One region of the Tepidibacter sp. Z1-5 genome, then DNA from elsewhere that is predicted to be linked to it. Evidence: riboswitches for the same ligand, from Rfam matches in the RefSeq annotation. Region 1 holds a riboswitch; each other region holds the start of a gene.
The links. A riboswitch is a leader RNA that binds a small molecule or an ion and turns the genes downstream of it on or off. The one in region 1 is predicted to bind cyclic di-GMP.

Region 2: linked by a shared signal. The riboswitch ahead of WJW32_RS02320 (methyl-accepting chemotaxis protein) and the one ahead of WJW32_RS11255 (transglutaminase-like domain-containing protein) in region 1 are both predicted to bind cyclic di-GMP.
Region 3: linked by a shared signal. The riboswitch ahead of WJW32_RS09865 (type II secretion system protein) and the one ahead of WJW32_RS11255 (transglutaminase-like domain-containing protein) in region 1 are both predicted to bind cyclic di-GMP.

Annotation. Positions count from the first base shown of each region.
Region 1 covers NZ_JBBMMD010000046.1:46,251-52,923, forward strand. Annotated here, with positions in the region: gene WJW32_RS11250 (MucBP domain-containing protein) at 1-2,720, opposite strand, end outside; gene WJW32_RS11255 (transglutaminase-like domain-containing protein) at 3,101-3,892, opposite strand; cyclic di-GMP riboswitch class I at 3,906-3,990, opposite strand; cyclic di-GMP riboswitch class I at 4,021-4,105, opposite strand; gene WJW32_RS11260 (ATP-binding protein) at 4,175-4,333, opposite strand; gene WJW32_RS11265 (hypothetical protein) at 4,323-4,532, opposite strand; gene pfkB (1-phosphofructokinase) at 4,625-5,539, opposite strand; gene WJW32_RS11275 (double-cubane-cluster-containing anaerobic reductase) at 5,750-6,673, opposite strand, start outside.
Region 2 covers NZ_JBBMMD010000009.1:75,665-82,337, forward strand. Annotated here, with positions in the region: gene argJ (bifunctional ornithine acetyltransferase/N-acetylglutamate synthase) at 1-396, shown strand, start outside; gene WJW32_RS02320 (methyl-accepting chemotaxis protein) at 478-2,499, opposite strand; cyclic di-GMP riboswitch class I at 2,783-2,871, opposite strand; gene WJW32_RS02325 (hypothetical protein) at 3,007-3,231, opposite strand; gene WJW32_RS02330 (hypothetical protein) at 3,441-3,857, opposite strand; gene WJW32_RS02335 (hypothetical protein) at 4,320-4,532, opposite strand; gene WJW32_RS02340 (AIM24 family protein) at 4,607-5,446, opposite strand; gene WJW32_RS02345 (stalk domain-containing protein) at 6,364-6,673, opposite strand, start outside.
Region 3 covers NZ_JBBMMD010000038.1:27,870-34,542, reverse strand. Annotated here, with positions in the region: gene WJW32_RS09880 (GspE/PulE family protein) at 1-498, shown strand, start outside; gene WJW32_RS09875 (type IV pilus twitching motility protein PilT) at 508-1,557, shown strand; gene WJW32_RS09870 (type II secretion system F family protein) at 1,561-2,778, shown strand; cyclic di-GMP riboswitch class II at 2,775-2,858, shown strand; gene WJW32_RS09865 (type II secretion system protein) at 3,172-3,606, shown strand; gene WJW32_RS09860 (prepilin peptidase) at 3,683-4,429, shown strand; gene pilM (type IV pilus assembly protein PilM) at 4,448-5,506, shown strand; gene WJW32_RS09850 (PilN domain-containing protein) at 5,517-6,077, shown strand; gene WJW32_RS09845 (hypothetical protein) at 6,077-6,673, shown strand, end outside.

The DNA of each region.
Region 1 (6,673 bases):
TCAATATCACTAACTCTACCAGTAAACTTATTTGTATATATATCTCCACCTTTATTTTCAGTAGGATTTAAAATAAGTTTTATTTCCCTAGTAGGTTGATTATTTGGAAACTCTGGTACTAAAATTTTAATTGCAGTTACATTTTTATCATCAATTGTCCCTATTGGACTCCATGTAGTGCCTCCAACTTTAGGGTCTTGATTTATACTTTCTGGGGATTCGTCTGTCACTAAGAATGTTTCTCCATAGCTCCCTGAAATACTCTTTAATCCGTAATCACCACTAAAGCTTGTATTTGGTATTCTTCCATCTCCATTGTATGGAAGTACTTCTATAAACTCAAAACTTTTTAATGTTTTATCTGTTCTTTGGAAATATCTTAGTGTATAACATAAATCTTCTTCAATCTCAACTTCTTCAACATCCGCTCTTTTACTTATTCCCCAAGCTCTACTATTACTTATGACTATGCTTTTTTGAGATGTTCTAAAGGATTCTTTCGTAACATCTAGAGGTGTGCTAATTGTTGCTATGGTATTTAAACTAGTTAAGTTTTCAACCTCATAATCAATTTTAGCATCAAAGGATATAACCTCTACCATAGTATTAATCTGCCTATCTCCTAGATTCCAAATTAAAGTTGTAGTTTCATCTGGATTTTTTATAATCTGAGGTTCATCCCCAGGAATTAATAGGTTTTTCTTAGCTGATCCTGAAACATAATCTAATCCTTTTGGTAGTGTAGTTGTTATCACTACATCTTCTGCTGTTCCATCATTTCCTTTTGATGTAAGAGAAGAAGATAATGTATATGTTGCTGTGTCTCCTACACTAACAGTATCTTTACTAGATTTTAATTCAATACGAGCTTTTACACCAGTAAGAAGAGCTCTATCTGACTGGCTATCTTTAGGTGGTGTATTATTATCAGGATTGTAAGACGTATGCTTCCATTTTCCAGTATCAATTTCATTAGCTTTTACAGATAAGAAATTTGGAATATTTGTGCCTATAGGATTATTTTTTGCTTTCATATGTATTAATAATTCTATTTGTCCTTTAACAGGAACTATTCCCGTTCTAGTTTTAAAGCGTATTTTTGTAATAGCTCCCGGAGCATCATTTATATTTTCATACCATCCTCCAGTAGAATCAGAATCATCTCCTGTTGAATTCCTCATCTCAATCCAATCATCATATCCCGAATCCCCATTTGCTCCTCCAACTCCATATTCAACAATAATATCATTTGGATCTATTCCACTTGTTCTTAAAGTGTGAGCAATTCCTGGAGATTTTTCGACTAAATCAACTAAGTTCGGATCAAATTTATTTACTACAATAGCATCATTAAAAGGGAATAAACCTGTATTCCAAAATCTTATATGTGTATTAAATTTACCTCCTGATAAAATAACACCATCATGGTCCCAAATTTCATCTTCACCAGAAAGTTTTCCACCTATAGTTTCTTCATACCATTCATCGATGGTTGCTCCTGCTATTCCTACTGGTCTTCTAATAGTTGTTCTATCTGTATTATTGGAAATCGGTTCAATTTCAGTTCCAAAATTTGATTGTCCACTTATTGCATTAGGATCAAAGTTTTTATAAGAAATTTCAATTTCTGTATCTTCAACAGGTATTTCATCACCCGGTATCCACAGAGCAAGAGTACCACAAACTACATACTTATCATCTAAAGCTATTGTACTTCCATCTGCATTTTGAATAGGAGTATGATTTCCACTTAAATCTGCATCTGATATAGTTATATTTACATCATCTCCTGGACTGAATTGATTTGCAGTAAAAGTTCCAGAGCTTGTTACTTTATTATCTCCTCCACCTTTTCCATAAGGTCTTTTAGTATGCCAATGAATCCATCCATAATCACCATGTGGTGCTACTGCTTTTTCATCTAAAGAGAAATCATAAATTTTAGGGTTCATTCCAAGGCTTCTAAGCTGGGATAAGTCAACATCAAAATTTAAGTCCTCATTTACAGATTCGCTACCCTTTCCATCCTTTATTAATACATCTATAGTAGAATAAACTACAAGTCCTAATTCTCCAGATGGTCCCAATGCAGGTCTTGAATTGTATATATCAACTCCTAAATCTAATTTTGGAAATGCTGAAACAATTATATCTCTACTAGTGTCACTTACACTTGATACATCATCAGCTGCAAAAGTTACATCTAAGTTAAACTTTTCCCCATTCTTAGAAGTTCCTAAAACTTTAGCCGTAGGAGAAAAACTATATGCATTTCCTCCTTTTTTATCGCCTAAATCGTATTTAAGTGTTCTTCCATCACTAGATATAGTTAACCCTAAGTATAAATTTTTTAAATTTGAATCCCAAACAACAATAGGATTTCCATCTGTACCTGCACTTAATGTTGCTGTTAAAACAGAATTTTTAGCAACATAACCTTCAGGATTAACACTATAATCTATGGTATATCCTACGGTGTCCAATGTTCTTATATAATTGTCATTTTTGCTATAGTCATCTCCTGGTGGACAACTTTCAGCAGTAGCTTTTCCTGTTGTATTAAAGGTTTCTGTTCCTGTAATAATTTCTTCCTTTATCTTAACCGATAATCCTCTAGTATCTTCTGCAAATACTATTCCTGTAAAATACGGTACATGCAGTTGAACTATTAAAGCAAGTACAGTTAAAATAGATATTCTTTTTTTATTAAAAATCCTCAATTTTAATAAAAGCCTCCTTTCATAATATTTTGTAGGGAACAAAAAAACTGCTCCACGACAAAATCACCTTAATAAAAAATAGGTACTTTTGTCGTAGAGCAGTTAAAGCTTAAACAATAATAGACTGTTGTCTTTAATTGCTATCTACGATATTATTCATATTTTAATTTTTTGTTCCATATGATTTAAATTCAGAAGCTATTTTCGTTTCTTCCAAACCTTATATAAATCATTTGTAATTAAATAATAATAAAAATCCAGATAATTGTCAAGTGATTTTTGTTTTATTTTGTCATTTATTTTATTTTTTTGTCATATCGTGATTTTTTTAATAAAGAAAGAAGCTATTCAAGTTGAACGCTCCTCTTTATTCGAAATATTTAATATACTTTTTCAGTTCTATATTGATTTGAATCTTTAACTATTTCTGTTCCTAAATTTCCTGCATATAAAGCTGTATCATAGGTGCAATCTACTGTTGCCCAATTATTATTTACATATACTTCATTCCATGCATGATATTCTGAAATATCATCTTTATATCCTTTTACTAATTTAGTCGGAACATCTACACTTCTAAGCATTACTGCAAATAAAGAAGCATAATCATAACATATTCCTTTTTTACTTTGTAAAATATCATCTACATTTGGTAAATACGTTTTATCTAAAGATGCATATTTGCCTGAATCATATTGTATATTTTTTACTATATAATCATGAATAATACTAACTTTTTCTTCGTCGTCATTCGTTCCTTCAGTAAGTTTTTTTGCTAATTGTACTGCCGAATTACTCTCATCCCAAGAAATTACTTGATTACTATTTAAATAAACTTCTTTTTCATTTTGTAACTTAACTTCAAAGCGTTCTTGGTTTTTTATTACATATTGTTTTCCTTCTTTTTGTTCACAAATAGCAACCATATATTTACCATTTCCCATTTGTAATGGAAAAGTTTCATCTGATGTTAATAAATCATAGTAATATTTTTGACCATTATGTTCAATCATCATTTTTGTTTTTACATTTGCATTTAATTCATACTTAACTTCAATAATCCCTTGATTAATACTAGATAAATCAAATGGGCTGTTATCAGCGAATATAACGTTTTCTCTTATAAAAAATATAGATATTATATATATTATTGCAAATAGTTTTTTTAACATAAAAAACTCTCCCTTCGATAGCTGGCTACCATCTCATTTCTGAGGAAGGCCCTATAGTTTTGCGTCCTTATCTTTCAATAAGTTTGCCATTTCGAGAAAAAGCTTTATTGATAATAATAAAAGTTTCCTTTGGTAGCTGGCTGCCATTTCATTTCTGAGGAAGGCCCTATAGCTTTGCGTCCTTGTCTTTCAACAAGTTTGCTATTATCAGTAAAACTATCTCTTTAATCTATTGTATTTATACTTATTATATCATATAATACATATATCTAAAAAGACTTTTTATAATGTAAAATAAAATATTACTCCAGAATCAGTATTTTCTACTCCATATTCACTGCCATGAAGTTCTAATATATTTTTTACAATTGATAACCCTAATCCAATTTCTCCTGATTGTCTATGTCTAGACTCTTCAACTCTATAAAATCTATCTACCAAATTCTTCCCAAAGTAAATCTGCTTTTCTGTAATTCTTATCTTTTTCGTATACTAGAATTTTTGAATATAAATCTTTTAATTCTTTAATTTGTTCTTCATTAAATTTTTCTATCTCTTCTCCTAGTAATTTCTCAAACTTTGGAAATTCTTCATCATCTTCAAAATATTTATCCATTATAGATTCAAATTCTTGCCACACTTTATCTTCTTCTGTTTCTAATTTTGCTATCTTTTTATATAAATTTTCAAGTTTTATTAAATCTATAATAATACTATTTTTTTAATTTTTCTTTAGCTTATTTTTTTTATATCAACCTGATTTAGCAAACTCAAAGCATATTTTTTTATACATAGATCCAGAGAAAATGCAGTTGCACTACCAGTTGCTACTGAAAGCTTAAAAGCTTTTAAAATGTCTTTTTCCTCATAATAACTAGCTAAAAAACCAGCTATAAGAGAATCTCCTGCTCCAACAGAATTTTTAACCTCTCCATTTGGAGTTGTAGCTTTATATACACCTTCATCACATATAAGTAATGCTCCATCACCAGCCATTGATATTATTACATTTTGTGCACCCATATTTACAAGCTTTTTTGCATAGTGTATAGTCTCATCTATATTATCTATATTTACATTTAGCACTTCGATAAGTTCATGGATGTTTGGCTTTATTAAAAAAGGTTTGTTCTTCAAAGTATTCAACAACGCTTCACCAGTAGTATCTACAACTACTTTTACATTATTCTCAATACATATATTCTGTATTTGAGCATATATATCTCTTGGAACACTTTTTTGAGCATTACCTGCAAGAACTAATATATCTTCATTACTTAATTTTTTTATTTTATCGAATAAAGAATTTAAATTTTCTTCTGTTATAGTTGGTCCATATCCATTTATTTCTGTTTCTTCATTTGATTTCAACTTAACATTTATCCTTGTATCTTCTTCAACCTTTATAAAATCAGTCTTTACTCCTTCATCTTCTATATAGTTTTTGATAAATTCTCCTGTAAATCCACCTATAAAACCTAGCGCCTTTGTATCTACTCCAAAATTATTAAGAACTCTAGATACATTAATTCCCTTTCCTCCAGGATACTTAATATCACTGTTAACTCTATTAACTTCTCCTGTCTTAAAATCATTCACATTCACGATATAATCTATTGCTGGATTGAATGTTACAGTATATATCATTAATTCTTCACAACCTTTATTTTAGTTTTTTTAAATACTCGTCATATTAAATCATAATTATATATCAATCAATTATCAAGGTTAGATTACCCTATATGGGTTATTTTATGACACACCATTAAACAGCAGATATACAAAAAGACCTAGATTTCATTTTTATGAAATCTAGGTCTCTATTTTTTATTAGCATTTTACTATAAGACTATATTTCTAAAGCATCTCTATAAATGCACCTATACGAGTGCTTATCTGACCTATATCAGTTTGAGAGTAATCTGTTTCTAAAGCCATATAAGGTATTTTTTTATCATTATTTATAAATTTCTTAACATTATATGTCTCTACATTATATGTATGACAAGCTTGAAGAACTACTTCAATTACACCATCAACTTTATACTCATCTACAAGTCTTGATAATAAATCTAATCTATCATTATTAGGAGTCATACAAGAACACGGAATATTTAAATAATGCTTTGTTAATGCCTCCATAGGCTCCATAGTTTCATCTACTAAGTTTTCATTAGATTTAGCTCCCCCACAGTTTTCAAAGCATACAACCACTCCATTATTGTCCTCTATAGTTTTAATTATTTTTTCGGCAACTCCACCAATTGGACATCCTGTTATTAATATTCTCTTTAAGTCCTTAGATATCCTATTGTTTTCATCTTCATAATCACATTTAACCTTATCTATCAAATCTCTTAACTCATTTACATACTCTTTTTTATCTAGTTTAAAACTAGTACCTTCCAACACTTTTATAAGATCAAATCCTTTTATAGCTGGAGGACATAATGAACTTAGTTGGTATAATTCTTTTAAGAGTTTTCTTTCTTCATTACACAGTTTTATATTTTCTTTTAATTTTTCTTCTGTAATTTCAACTTCAAATTCAGACTCTAATCTATCTTTTAAAAGAGTTAATTCTTTATTCCATGAATTCGTAGAATCCTCTGTTTTATAATTTTGAGGAAGATACATAATATGCATAGGCTTTATTTGGGCTAAAAGTTCATACATTTTTTTCTTTCCATCACATGTAGTTTCTCCAACTAGTAGATCAGAAAAATAAAAATATGGACATTTATCTGTTATACTAAATCCATAGCTTGATTTAATTAAAGG
Region 2 (6,673 bases), on a different contig from region 1:
GGTGCTACAAAGCTTTTAGAAGTTTCTTTAAATAATGCTAAGACTCTAAAAGATGCTAAATTATGTGCTAAATCTGTTATATCTTCTAGTTTAGTAAAATCAGCATTTTTCGGAGAAGATGCCAATTGGGGAAGAATAGTATGTTCTTTAGGTTATTCTAATGCAGAATTTTCTCCAGAAAAAATAGATGTGTTTTTTCAAAATAAAACAGGAACTATACAGCTTTTCAAAAATGGAAAAGGAATTTCTTTTGATGAAGAATTAGCAAAGAATATATTGAGCCAAGAACATATAAATATAATTATAGACTTAAAAGATGGTCAGTATTGTGCAACTGCTTGGGGATGTGATTTAAGTTTTGATTATGTGAAAATTAATGCTTCTTATAGATCATAATACGGTAATATTTTCTTATCAGGTAGTGCAAATAAAAAACTTAGCTGTATTAAATACAGCTAAGTTTTTTATTACATACTCTTAATTTAATTTAAATATTTGTATGATTTCTTCAAGCTCTCTTGACATATTTGCTAATTCTTCTACCGATCTAGTTATTTCTTCTATAGTTGCAGATTGTTCTTCACTTGAAGCAGCTACTTCTTCTGTGTTTGCTGCTGATTCTTCTGAAATAGACTCTATTTCATCTACTAGATTCACAATATTTTCTGCATTTTTATTTACTTCTAGTATATTTTTGTTTGCTATATCTAATTTATCTTTTGTTAAATCGAATCCTTGTATTATTTCTTTTAAAGAAATTCCTACTTCTTTTACAACTAATTCTCCTTTTTCAGTTTCTTTATTACCTTCTTCCATTGATACAAGAGCTTTTTTAGTATTTTCTTGAGTTTTATTTATTAATTTTTTTATATTATCTGATGATTTAATTGATTCTTCAGCAAGTTTTCTTATTTCATCCGCTACGACTGCAAACCCTCTTCCAGATTCACCGGCTCTAGCAGCTTCAATCGCTGCATTAAGTGCAAGTAAATTTGTTTGATCTGCTATATTATTTATAACTTGTACTATATTTCCTATTTCATCAGATGTTTTTTCAAATTCATTCATTATATTAGATGTATAATTTACACTATCTTTAATTGCATTCATCTGTTTTATCATATTATCCATTTTTTCTCTACCATCTAATGCTAATTCACTTGTATTATCTGCATTATCTACTACATCATTAATTTCATCATTAATTTTTTCTATATTACAAACTACTTCTTTTATATTATTTGAAACTAATGTTGTTGATTTAACTTGTTTTTCTGCTCCATTTGCTACATCTTGAGTTGACATAGCTATTTGCTCTGAAACTGCGGAAGCCTGCTCAGCTGCTGAGAATAGTTGCTGAGAATATGATGATACATTCAGTGCAACATCTTGAATTTTGCTTGTTATATTCCTTAAATTATTTATCATTTTATTAAAGCTATCTGCTAATACTCCCACTTCATCTTTACTTTGAATATTTATATCTTGCGTTAAATCCCCATTTGAAACTTTATCTGCTACTTCAACAAGTGTTTTTAATGGATTTGTTATCTTTTTTATTAATAAAGCTATTATAATTCCTCCAACTATAAAAGAAATAATTGCTATAATTATAGATTTAACCAAGAGCATTTTTAATGCATTATTTATATGTTTCATAGATATACCTATATCTACAGCTCCTATATGTATTCCATCTTTATACAAAGGAACCAATACATCATAAACTTCTTCTCCTTGATAATTATATTTAGATGAATACGCCTTACCTTCAATAGCTGCAGTTTTACTTCCTTCATCATTTAACTCTATTCCTATTCTCTCTTTATTACTATGAGCCACTGCTTTTAAATTTTTATCTATTACAAGAGCATATGCAATATCTTCTTGATTTGCTATTCTTTCAACTTTTTTTTGAATATCCATTGATGATTTTAATTCTTCTATTTTATTGGCTAATATTCCCACTTGAATAAAACCACCATTTTCTAAAGCTACAGCTCCATATTTATAATAATCATCTGAATCCTCACTTTTTCTTATTTCTTCAATTACTTCTTTTTTTTCTCCTCTTATTATAGCTTGTACAGCACTATCTTCTGGATAGCCCTCTCCTACATATTCTTCAAAATTTGAATATAATGTTATTCCTTTTGAATCCTGTATGTTTATCTCTGATACTCCTGTAAGCTCTGCTATTTTGACTAAAAGTTCATTGGATATATTAGGATTTTGACCTATAATTTGACCTACAGTTTTTATTTTATCTGTTAAAAGAGATTCTATCTGATTTAAAGCTAAATTAGTAGTTTCAATTTCATTAGCCATAGCTTCGACTAACTCCATACCCATTTTTTCCGTTTCGTTTATCATTTCTTTTTTTATACTACTTAAAGAAACTCCAGCTAATATTGATATTGTTACTAAAAATACAATCAAAGTCGTTGTTATAATTTTAAATGATATAGAATTATTTCTAAATTTTAATATTTTCTTCATATTTCATCCTCCCAATATTATATCTTTTCTTTTTATGTTTTTAATTAGTACTTGCATTTTATTTTAAAATCAGCACTTCACACCTAAATCACATTATATTTCGACATTTTTTTTAAACACTTTAATGTTTTTAAAATATTAATTATAATTTTTTTAAAAAATTATATTCTTCATTTCTAAAATTCAAAATCAAGCACACTTATTTTGTTAAAAAACAAAAGATGCCTATGATTATAGACACCTTTACTTTAACATTTTTTAATATAATATTTATATTATATGCTTGGGCAAACTGGCAATCATAGGATTTTATAATCCCTTAGACCCATATCTTTGCGTCCTTATCTTTCGATAAGTTTGCTAGTATCGTCATACATTCACTTTTTATTTCATTTCAAAATTACAACTTCACCTTTAAATTGTATCACATTTTGGCATAATTCCCCACGTTTTTTTATTACTTTTAACGTATTTTTAACATTAATTATCTATATTTTTTAAATTATACTATTTTTTTTCAAGCATACCACTTTTTGATAAAAATTTTTTAATTTTTTTAAGTCCATCTATGTCTGAATCCTTTATTTCAGGATTAAAATCATACCAATTATACATCTGTTTTACATCTTCTCTTGAAAGTCCAGTTTCCTGTAAAGTTATCTTAAAGGATTCTTCTAAATTATTCTCTATATACTCAACACTATTTTTTTGAACCTTTAAAAATTTCTCCACAATTTGTGGATGCTCTTTTACTATTTTATCACTCTCTACAACTACAATAGTCCCATCAATTAGATTTTCTCCAGTTGTAACTATTTTAGCTCCACCTTTTATAGCTTTTAAAGCTGCTGGTCCTGCTACCAGTGCTGCATCTAATTGAGAATACCTACCTTCTTAATTTTTTCATACAATATATATAAGTTCATTGTATACAAATGTTTTTAAAACCCTTGTTCCTTTAACCACGCTTCTGCTTCTTGTAAAGTATTAACAATTTTAGGCTCTAAATTATTTTTAGCTTCTTCTAAATGATCTTTTTTTTCTATATGCCCACCTACTACTAAAACCACTTTTACTAAATTATTTTGTGCAAGCCACTCATTATGTTTTTTTATTTCTTCTTCTATTAAAGAAATTTTATAATAAACAGCATTATTGCATATAGCAAAGGGTTCTCCTTTTAATAAAGGTATAACTTTTTCTTCATACAATTTATGAAAAAGCTTAAAATTATCTTTTTGCCATACACCAGAAGGCTTTTCATATACTATATTCCTTTTTGTATCTACCATTACATAACTATGTCCATTCAAAAAATCTAGATAAAATTCTTTTACGTTATTTTCTTTATTGTTCATTACTTATTCACCTTATAAATTCTGTAATTTTTTTATACATTACTAAATGATTTACCTTTTTCTCTTAAAAACTTTTCATCAATAAGCATAACTTTTAAATCTTTCTGTGTCATCTTTTCTTCGAACGCTTTATCTATTCTATTAATTCTTATCCCTATGTATCCTCACCTATATTTTAAATCATACCAGAACATTAGTTCTTTAAAAATATAATAGTTATCCTTGGAGGTATTTTATGTATACTAATGATCAACTTCAAATAATTATAAATTCTTTAGACTTTTCAATTGATAGATTAGAAAATCATCTAAAGTATAGTTCTAACTATCTGTAAATTGAAGAAAAGAAAGATATACAATCTGCTATTAAAGATTATAAACAAATACAATTAAAAGCAGAGTGTGTTTTAGAAAATAATGAGATTGTAAAAAATTTAGGAAATAATGTTTAAAAGATAGCTTTTTATAAACTACTTTTATCATTATCTCTATTTTCTTTCATTATATTCAAAGTTTCCAACAAACACTCACCTTGTGTTCCATAATTATTTATATAATGATATACCATTTGTTCTAAATATGCCAATTCATCCTCATCTAAAGTATTAGCATTATTTATTAGGTTAGAAATTCCACTAAATATAGAAAAATCTACTCCTGCATTTACATCTTTCATGTCAATACCTCCCTATATTTATTACCTATAGTAGTATTGACTTGTTTAAGGTATATATACATGGAAATATGAGATTATGCTTTAGTATTTGATTTTCCTGCAGGATTAGTCATTCCGTAAAGCCCAGAATTAGTTAAATTATTATAAACATACTTTGTTGGTATAAGCCATACTTTTCCTGTTCCTCTAAATACATTTAATAATCCTTCTCCACTAGTTGCAGAACCTATTAATGATTTAGAAGATGTTTCAACTGTAAAATTAACATTTCCAGTTCTGAGTATAGCAAAGTTTCCATCCACCTTTAATGTTTCATTATTTAATTCATACTCTATTATTTCCTCTTTAGGTACAGGTACTTCAAGAACTACAAGACCACTTCCATAAAGTTTAGTTTGAAAAAGTCCCTCTTGACCAAGTAGTGCTGATGATACATTTTTTTGCATAGCTGCTCCAACTTCTACAGTATCTTCACAAGCATAAAACACTCCATCATCAACAATAATCTCTTCATTTTCAAGTTCCACAATCACATAGTGACCAAAACTAGGTTCTAAATAAATTTCTCCTGTTCCTGAATATTTTGGTTTAAATGTTGTTTCTCCTGTCACGCTTCCTTTTAAGAACTTTTTACCAAGCCCCATAATTCCTCCGATTTTATTATTCATTTCTATATTACCTTTTAAATAACTTAAAGCTCCTCCTTCTAACCTAATTTGAGTATTATTTAAAGTTATTTTCACTTGTCTAAGTTTAATATTTGAATCTTTCATAAAAGATAACATTATTGCACTTGATACATTACTTCCCCCTCTTAATTCTTCAAATTCTAAAATTTCAATAGATACATTTTCATTATCCATTGTTTCTATTACTTTAATATTATTTTCATTATTATTAATATTAGCTTTCATAAATCTGCCCCCTTATTTTTTCAAATAGTTCTACATAACATTTTATTTATTATATCACAAAACATTAATACTATTATTTTTTCATATAATACATCTGTATCAAAACAACTTATAAAGTTATATATTATTTCCTGAGAAATATTTATTTATTATTCTTAATTTTTCGAATATTCTTAGTTATAGTTCTATATTTACCTAAAGTAGCTACCAGGTTGCCCTAATCTTCTTTTCATATTTCCCAATCCAATTTTTAAAGATAATCTTATCTAGATCCCAGTCAGCTGTGCTATCATTATCTATCTTCCAAGTTTCTCTTTCTTCGTCCTCTACTTTTAAAACCATATCTGACAATCTATAAAAATGTAGTAAAAAATAGCAAGATTATATTAAATGATTTGTCTCAATCAGATTTGTCAAAATCAACTGGATTAAGCGAAGAAGCTATACAAGGACATAAATGTAATTGTATTCACCCAAGTAGAAAAGACTTAGATAAGTTTTTGATTTAAATTATATATGTTCTAATGGATATTCTAAATTTTTATATTGATTTTTTTAATAAAATATCTAAATAAATATATAAATACTACAAATATATACTCGTTTGTTAATCCTTTATAAAATTTAAAACTAATTTAAAGGTTTTTGAGTTTTTCTATCTAATTATACACTTTATGATATAAATATTTTCTGTACAAAGAATGTTTATATCAACATCAAAAAATACACTACATGCTTTATGAGTAGTGTATTTTCATTTATATATATTTTTTTTAATCTATCTATTATTTATACAAGCTATTTTACTATCTGTATCTTGAAATTCCTTCATAAGAGCAAACCCATTTTCTATTAAAAACTTTTCAGCAATAAGCATAATTTTTGCTTTTCTTATACATGTATAAAGGACTCAAATATCATTGCCCAAATTCTAAAATCAAATCTAATCCAACTACACCTATGAATTTTCCATTTTCATAAATACCCTTTGTTATAGTAATCACTTTATTACCACTAATAATGTCTGTATATGCCTCTGTAATATATTCTCCTTCTTCCTTAGTATGTCTGTACCAAGTTCTTCTTCTAGCATCATAATCCTCTGGGAACTCCATATATGGTTCTATACACACTTCTCCTGTTTCTTTTGCAAAATATATGTACAGTATTGATTCATCTGCAGTATTTTTTATAAAATCAATTAATAATTCTTTAATATTTTCTGAA
Region 3 (6,673 bases), on a different contig from region 1:
ACTGCTCAAATTGCAGCAAGAGCAGCAATAACAGGACATCTTGTTATAAGCACAATGCATACTAATGATGCTCCATCTACAATAACTAGACTTATAGATATGGGAATACAACCGTACCTTATATCAGCATCTGTAGTTGGCTCGATAGCTCAAAGACTTGTTAGAAAAATATGTATTAACTGCAGAAAAGCATATACTCCTAGTGAAAAAGAAAAAGAGATACTTAATATAGGAGATAACACTAACCTTTATAGAGGTGAAGGGTGTGCACAATGCTATAATACAGGGTACAAAGGAAGAACTTCAATTCATGAAATAATGAATATGAGTAAAAATATAAGAGAATCAATAGATAATAATGAAGGTATAGATAAATTAAGAAAAGTAGCAATGGATGAGGGCATGGTTAATCTTAGAGATAATTGTAAAGAACTTGTACTCAATGGAACAACTACATTTGAAGAATTTATGACAGTTGCATACAATAATAATAATTAGGTGATAGATATGAATATATATGATTTACTTCAAAAAACAATAGAATTAGGTGCATCAGATCTTCATATAACGGTTGGATTTCAACCTGTTATGAGGATAAATGGAGAACTTAGTAAGTATGGTGAAGAGATATTGTTACCAGATGATAATTTGAATTTAGTAAAGCAAATATTAGATGAAGAAAAATTTCAAAAATTAGAAGAGAGAGGAGAATTAGATACATCAGTTTCATATCATAAATTAGGAAGATTCAGAGTAAATATATTTAAACAAAGAGGAACATATTGCATGGCTATAAGATCTGTAGCTTTAGAAATACCAAGTATGGAAAAATTAGGTCTTCCACCTGTTATAAAAGAACTAGCTAAAAAACAAAGAGGTCTTGTACTTGTAACAGGACCTACAGGTAGTGGAAAGTCAACAACACTAGCATCAATTATTGATTACATAAATAAAAACAAAAGTGCTCACATATTGACATTAGAAGATCCTATAGAATATCTTCACAGACATGATAAAAGTATAGTTAATCAAAGAGAAATAGGTACCGATTCTAAGTCGTTTTCAGATGCTTTAAGAGCATCTTTAAGACAGGATCCTGATGTAATATTAGTTGGAGAGATGAGAGATTTAGAAACAATATCAATAGCTCTAACAGCAGCAGAAACAGGACACTTAGTATTTTCAACACTTCATACTATAGGTGCTGCTAAAACTATAGATAGAATAATAGATGTTTTTCCATCACATCAACAGGATCAAATATTAGTACAATTATCTGCAGTTCTTGAAGGGGTTGTATCTCAACAATTGATTCAAAAAGAGGATGGCAGTGGAAGGATTGCAGCTCTTGAGGTGATGATAGCAACTACGGCAATAAGAAATCTTATAAGAGAAGGTAAAACACATCAAATACAAACATCCATACAAACAGGGACAAAATTTGGAATGCAGACTATGGATAATGAACTAAGGAACTTATATTTGAAAGGAATTATATCGAAAGAATCATTATTAACTTATGCAGTAGATAAGGATATGGTCAGTAGATATATATAGGGGGTGAATATATTGCCCAATTATAAATACAGTGCTATAGATAAATCGGGTAAGAAGATTGAGGGAAAGTATACAGCGAATTCAAAAGAAGAAGTTTTGTCAATGCTAAGGCAAAATAATTACTATCCTATGAAAGTAGAAGAAGATAAAGGAAGTAAAGAGATAAGAATTGGAGATTATTTTAAAAAAATAAAAACGAAGGATATAGCGATTTTTTGTAGACAGTTTTATACACTATTAAATGCAGGTATTACAATAATAAGTTGTTTAGATATTTTGAAACTTCAAACTGAAAATAAAAAATTAGCAAAAGTTATTGGAGATGTTCATGATGATGTTCAAAAGGGACTTACATTCTCCGAAAGTCTTAAAAAACAAAAGGATGTATTCCCAGAACTACTTATTAATATGGTAGAAGCCGGGGAAGTAAGTGGTAACTTAGATGTAATAATGGAAAGAATGTCTTTTCATTATGAAAAAGAAAATAAAATTAATAACAAGATAAAGGGTGCTATGGCATATCCTATAATATTAAGTATAGTAGCAGTTGGGGTAGTAACATTTTTATTAACATTTGTTATGCCGACTTTTGTAGGAATGTTTGAAAGTAGTGGAGTTGAACTACCTCTTCCAACTAGAATACTTCTTAGCATAAGTAATGGTATAAAAAACTATTGGTATATTTATTTGTTGACACTTTTTGTCGGAATATATGGTATAATAAAGTATGCTAAAAGTGAAAGTGGGAAAATGTTAATAGGGATTATAAATTTCAGAATACCTATAGTTAAAGGAGTAACACAAAAGATAATTACATCAAGATTTACAAGAACATTATCTACATTATTATCAAGTGGAGTACCTTTAATACAGGCACTTGAGATTGTAGCAAAGATTGTAGGAAATATAATTGTAGAAAAAGGAATACTTGAAGCTAAAGAAGAGGTTAGAAAAGGTATAGACCTTGCAAGTCCTCTTGAGAAGATAGGAGTATTTCCACCGATGGTTACTTCTATGATAAAAATAGGAGAAGAATCAGGCTCGCTTGATGAAATACTTGAGAAGACAGCTGATTTTTATGATGAAGAACTAGAAACAGCATTGGGGCAAATAACGACGTTGATTGAGCCGATTATGATTGTTGTTATGGGTGGTATAGTTGGATTTATAGTTATAGCTATGATAATGCCTATGTTTGATATGATGAATACGATACAATAATATATGGGAACTGTGAAGTATTTTCTGTAGTTGGGCACCTGGAAGATATGGAGTTAGTGGTGCAACCGACCGCCAAGTATTGAGCAGAAATTGTTTGATTATTTGGCTTTAGTTTTATCTAGAGAGAGGTTAATCGAAAAATGAACCTTATTAAAATACCGCTACTTAGTCAATGTTTTAATAATACTAAGGCTGAGCCTTATGAAATATATTAAAACTTCTTAAACTCCCTTACGGTCAGACAAAAGAAGTTTTTAACATATATTTCAACGTCTCAACCTAAGTATCATAGTAAAATATTAACCCAAAAGTAGCTAACATTTTAATAAGTCTCATTTTTAGGAGTTGTGGTAGATGAAAATATAATAATTTTATTTGAAAGGAGGTGAAAATATGTTAAGAGCTATTCAAAAGAAATTAAAGAATAAAAAAGGTTTTACTTTAATAGAGTTAATTATAGTTATTGCAATATTAGGAATTTTAGCAGCTTTAGCAATGCCAAGGCTTGGAGGGATAACAAATGATGCAAGAAGACAGGCTGATATTACTAATGCTAAAACAATAGCAGATTCAGTTGCTGTATTGATAGCACAGGGAGAAATAGATGTACCTGCAGCAACAGCATCTACTATTACAGTAGGTGCAGCTAGCCCTGCTGGGGATCAAGCGGAGTTAGAAAATTATCTTCAAACTGTACCTACACCACAGATGTCTAATGCAGGTGCGAATTTTGTAGTTACGATAAGCACTGCTGGAGATATTACTGTAACTGATGGAACAGCTGCAAATGTTGCTTTCCCAACACCAGCAGGAATATTTGCAAATTAATATAACAATATTAATATTTTATAATAGTGATTAGCCCATGGCTAATCACTTCCTATTATTTTTAAAGGAGAAACTTATGAACTTCATAATTTTAACCCTAGGCCTTCTTATAGGCTCATTTTTAAATGTATGTATATATAGAATACCAATAAAAGAATCAATTTCATTTCCACCATCTCACTGTCCAAGATGCAGTACTAATCTAAAGCCCATCGACTTAATCCCAGTAATAAGCTTTATATGGACAAGAGGTAAATGTAGATATTGTAGTGAAAAAATATCTAGGAGATATCCTACTGTTGAATTACTAAATGCTTTAATTTATTTAATATTATATCTAAAATTTAGTATGTCCATTTTATTTATAAAATATGCAATTCTTTCAAGTATTCTTATAGTTATAAGCTTTATAGATTATGATCATCAGATTATACCTGATGAAATTGTAATATTTGGAATTATATCGAGTTTTATTATACATATAGTACATAATTTTAAAGGTGATTCTTTGAATGGATTAATAGGACTAATTATAGGTGGGGGATTGTTTTTAATTATTGCATTAATAACTAACGCTATGGGTGGTGGTGATATTAAGCTCATGGGGATGTTAGGATTTAGTTTGGGATATAAATATATTCTTTTAATAACTTTGTTATCTTTTATTATAGGGGCAGTTGTTTCATTGATATTAATATATCTTAAAATAAAAAGTAGAAAAGATTTCATTCCATTTGGGCCTTTTATAGCCATGGCAGCTTTTATAACAATCTGTTATGGAGATGAAATCATAAATTGGTATATACTCAAAACAATAAGCTAGATTAATGGGGGGAATAACTTGTTTAATGATAAAGTGTTGTCTATAGATATAGGAAGTAAAAATATAAGAATAGTAGTAGGAAAACAAAGTAAAAATAATGTATCAGTTGAAAAAGCTATGGAAATAGAAACTCCCTCTAACTCGTATAGAGATGGAAAGATATTTGATATAGAAAATTTAAAGTCAGTGATAAATAAATATATACATAGTGAAAAAATAAAAACTAAAAAGACAATTTGTACAGTTCAGAGTACATCAATCATCAATAGAGAAATAACACTACCTGTTGCTAAAAAAGAAGAAGAAATGGATACAATGGTAAAGTTTGAGATAGAACAGTATTTACCTATTATGTTTGATGATTATATAATAGAATACAAAATCTTAGAGACTTTTATGGAAGAAGATATTAAAAAAGGAAGAATAATTGTTGCGGCACTTCCGAAAACAATAGCAGAAGATTATTTGAAGTTGATAAAAGAATTAAATTTAACTCCTGTAGCTTTAGATATGAATTCAAATGCTGTATCTAAATTATGTAAATCTAAGGTTACTATTAATGATGAAAATTCCAGTTTAGATAAAACTGTTGCTGTTATAGATATAGGACATAATCACATGAATTTAAATATGATTTCTAACGGGATATTAGAATTTAGTAGAGTTATACCTGTTGGAAGTAATGAAATAGATATAAATATTGCAAATATGCTTAATATATCTTTAGAAGAAGCTGAAAAAAGAAAAATAGAAAATTCTAATTTAAACAATAACAATAGTCTTATTTCATTAGAAATGTTAAATGATGTAGTAAAAGACTCTGTTAATAATTGGATACAAGAAATTAGAAGATTATTTAGATATTATGAAAATACAAAAAGAGAAAATAAAATAGAAGAAATATATTTATATGGTGGAGGATCGGAGATTAAAGGATTAGAAGATCACTTTAAAAAAGAATTAAATATTGAAGCTGTAAAAATAGAAAAAATGTCTAATATAAAGCTTGGTAAAGAAGCAGAAGATATAAATCTGAATCAATATTTAAACTGCATAGGATCAATTATACGAAAGTAGGTAGATGGTTATGAGAGATTTTAACTTTTTTTCACCATATATAAATCAAAATAAAAAATCAAAGAATAATAATATATTAATAATTTCAAGCATAATTATATTAATTATATCTATGGGTGGATTTACGGTATATACAAATATGAAAATTAAAAAATTAGAAAAAGAAAAATCAAAGTATGAAGATTATTTAAATTCAGAAAAAGTAGTTAAAGAGCTAGCTAAAGTGAATGAGAAAAAAACAAAAACAGAAATCATGAAAAAATACTATAATGAAGTAAGTGATATTAACATAGAAATGAATAAGGCAGATAAAATCAATACTATGTTAATGGATAGGATATCTTCAAAACTACCTACAGATTTATTTTTAAAGTCTATGAGTGTAGATGGAATAAATGTAAATATACAGGGAGTAGGAATGAATAGAACATCTATAGGAGAGCTTGAATATAATTTAAAGCAATTAGATATATTTAATTCTGTACATATATCTAATATAAGCAAAGAATCGGATGAATCTGAGAACTTCACATTTGCCTTAAAGTGCACCTTGAAAGGCGGTGAAAGGTAGTGAAATTAAGTAAAAGAGAAAAAATTATGTTAATAGTGTTAGGGTTAATGCTTATTATAGGAGGATATTATAAATTTATATTAAGCCCACATTTTACAAAGCTTGATAATATTGAGCAAGAGGTAATAGATAAAAAAGCTGAGGTTGAAAGAGTCAAATTAGAAATATCTAAGAACAATCCAGTATATAAAAACTTTAAAATTATAAATGCTAAGATAAAGTCTATGACAAAACCTTTATTCCCAAGTATAAATCAAGAAAAAATAATAGTGATTCTAGATGAAATGCTTAAAGAATCGAACTTAGAAGGGAATTCGATTAGTTTTTCTGAGATAGATATTAATGAAATTGATGTAAAAAAAGAAGAAAAAAAAGATAAAGATTATTTAATCAAAAGTCTATCAGAAGAATATAAAGGTAATAAAAAAGTAAAGAATGATGAAGCAAATAATGAAGATCAAGAAGAAAATTCAAACGAAACTGAAAAAATGACTGCAACAATTAGTTATAAAGGTAAATATAAAGATTTAATCAGTTTTTTAGAAAGAATAGAAACCTACGATAAAAAGATACTTATAAATAATATTTCAGTATCT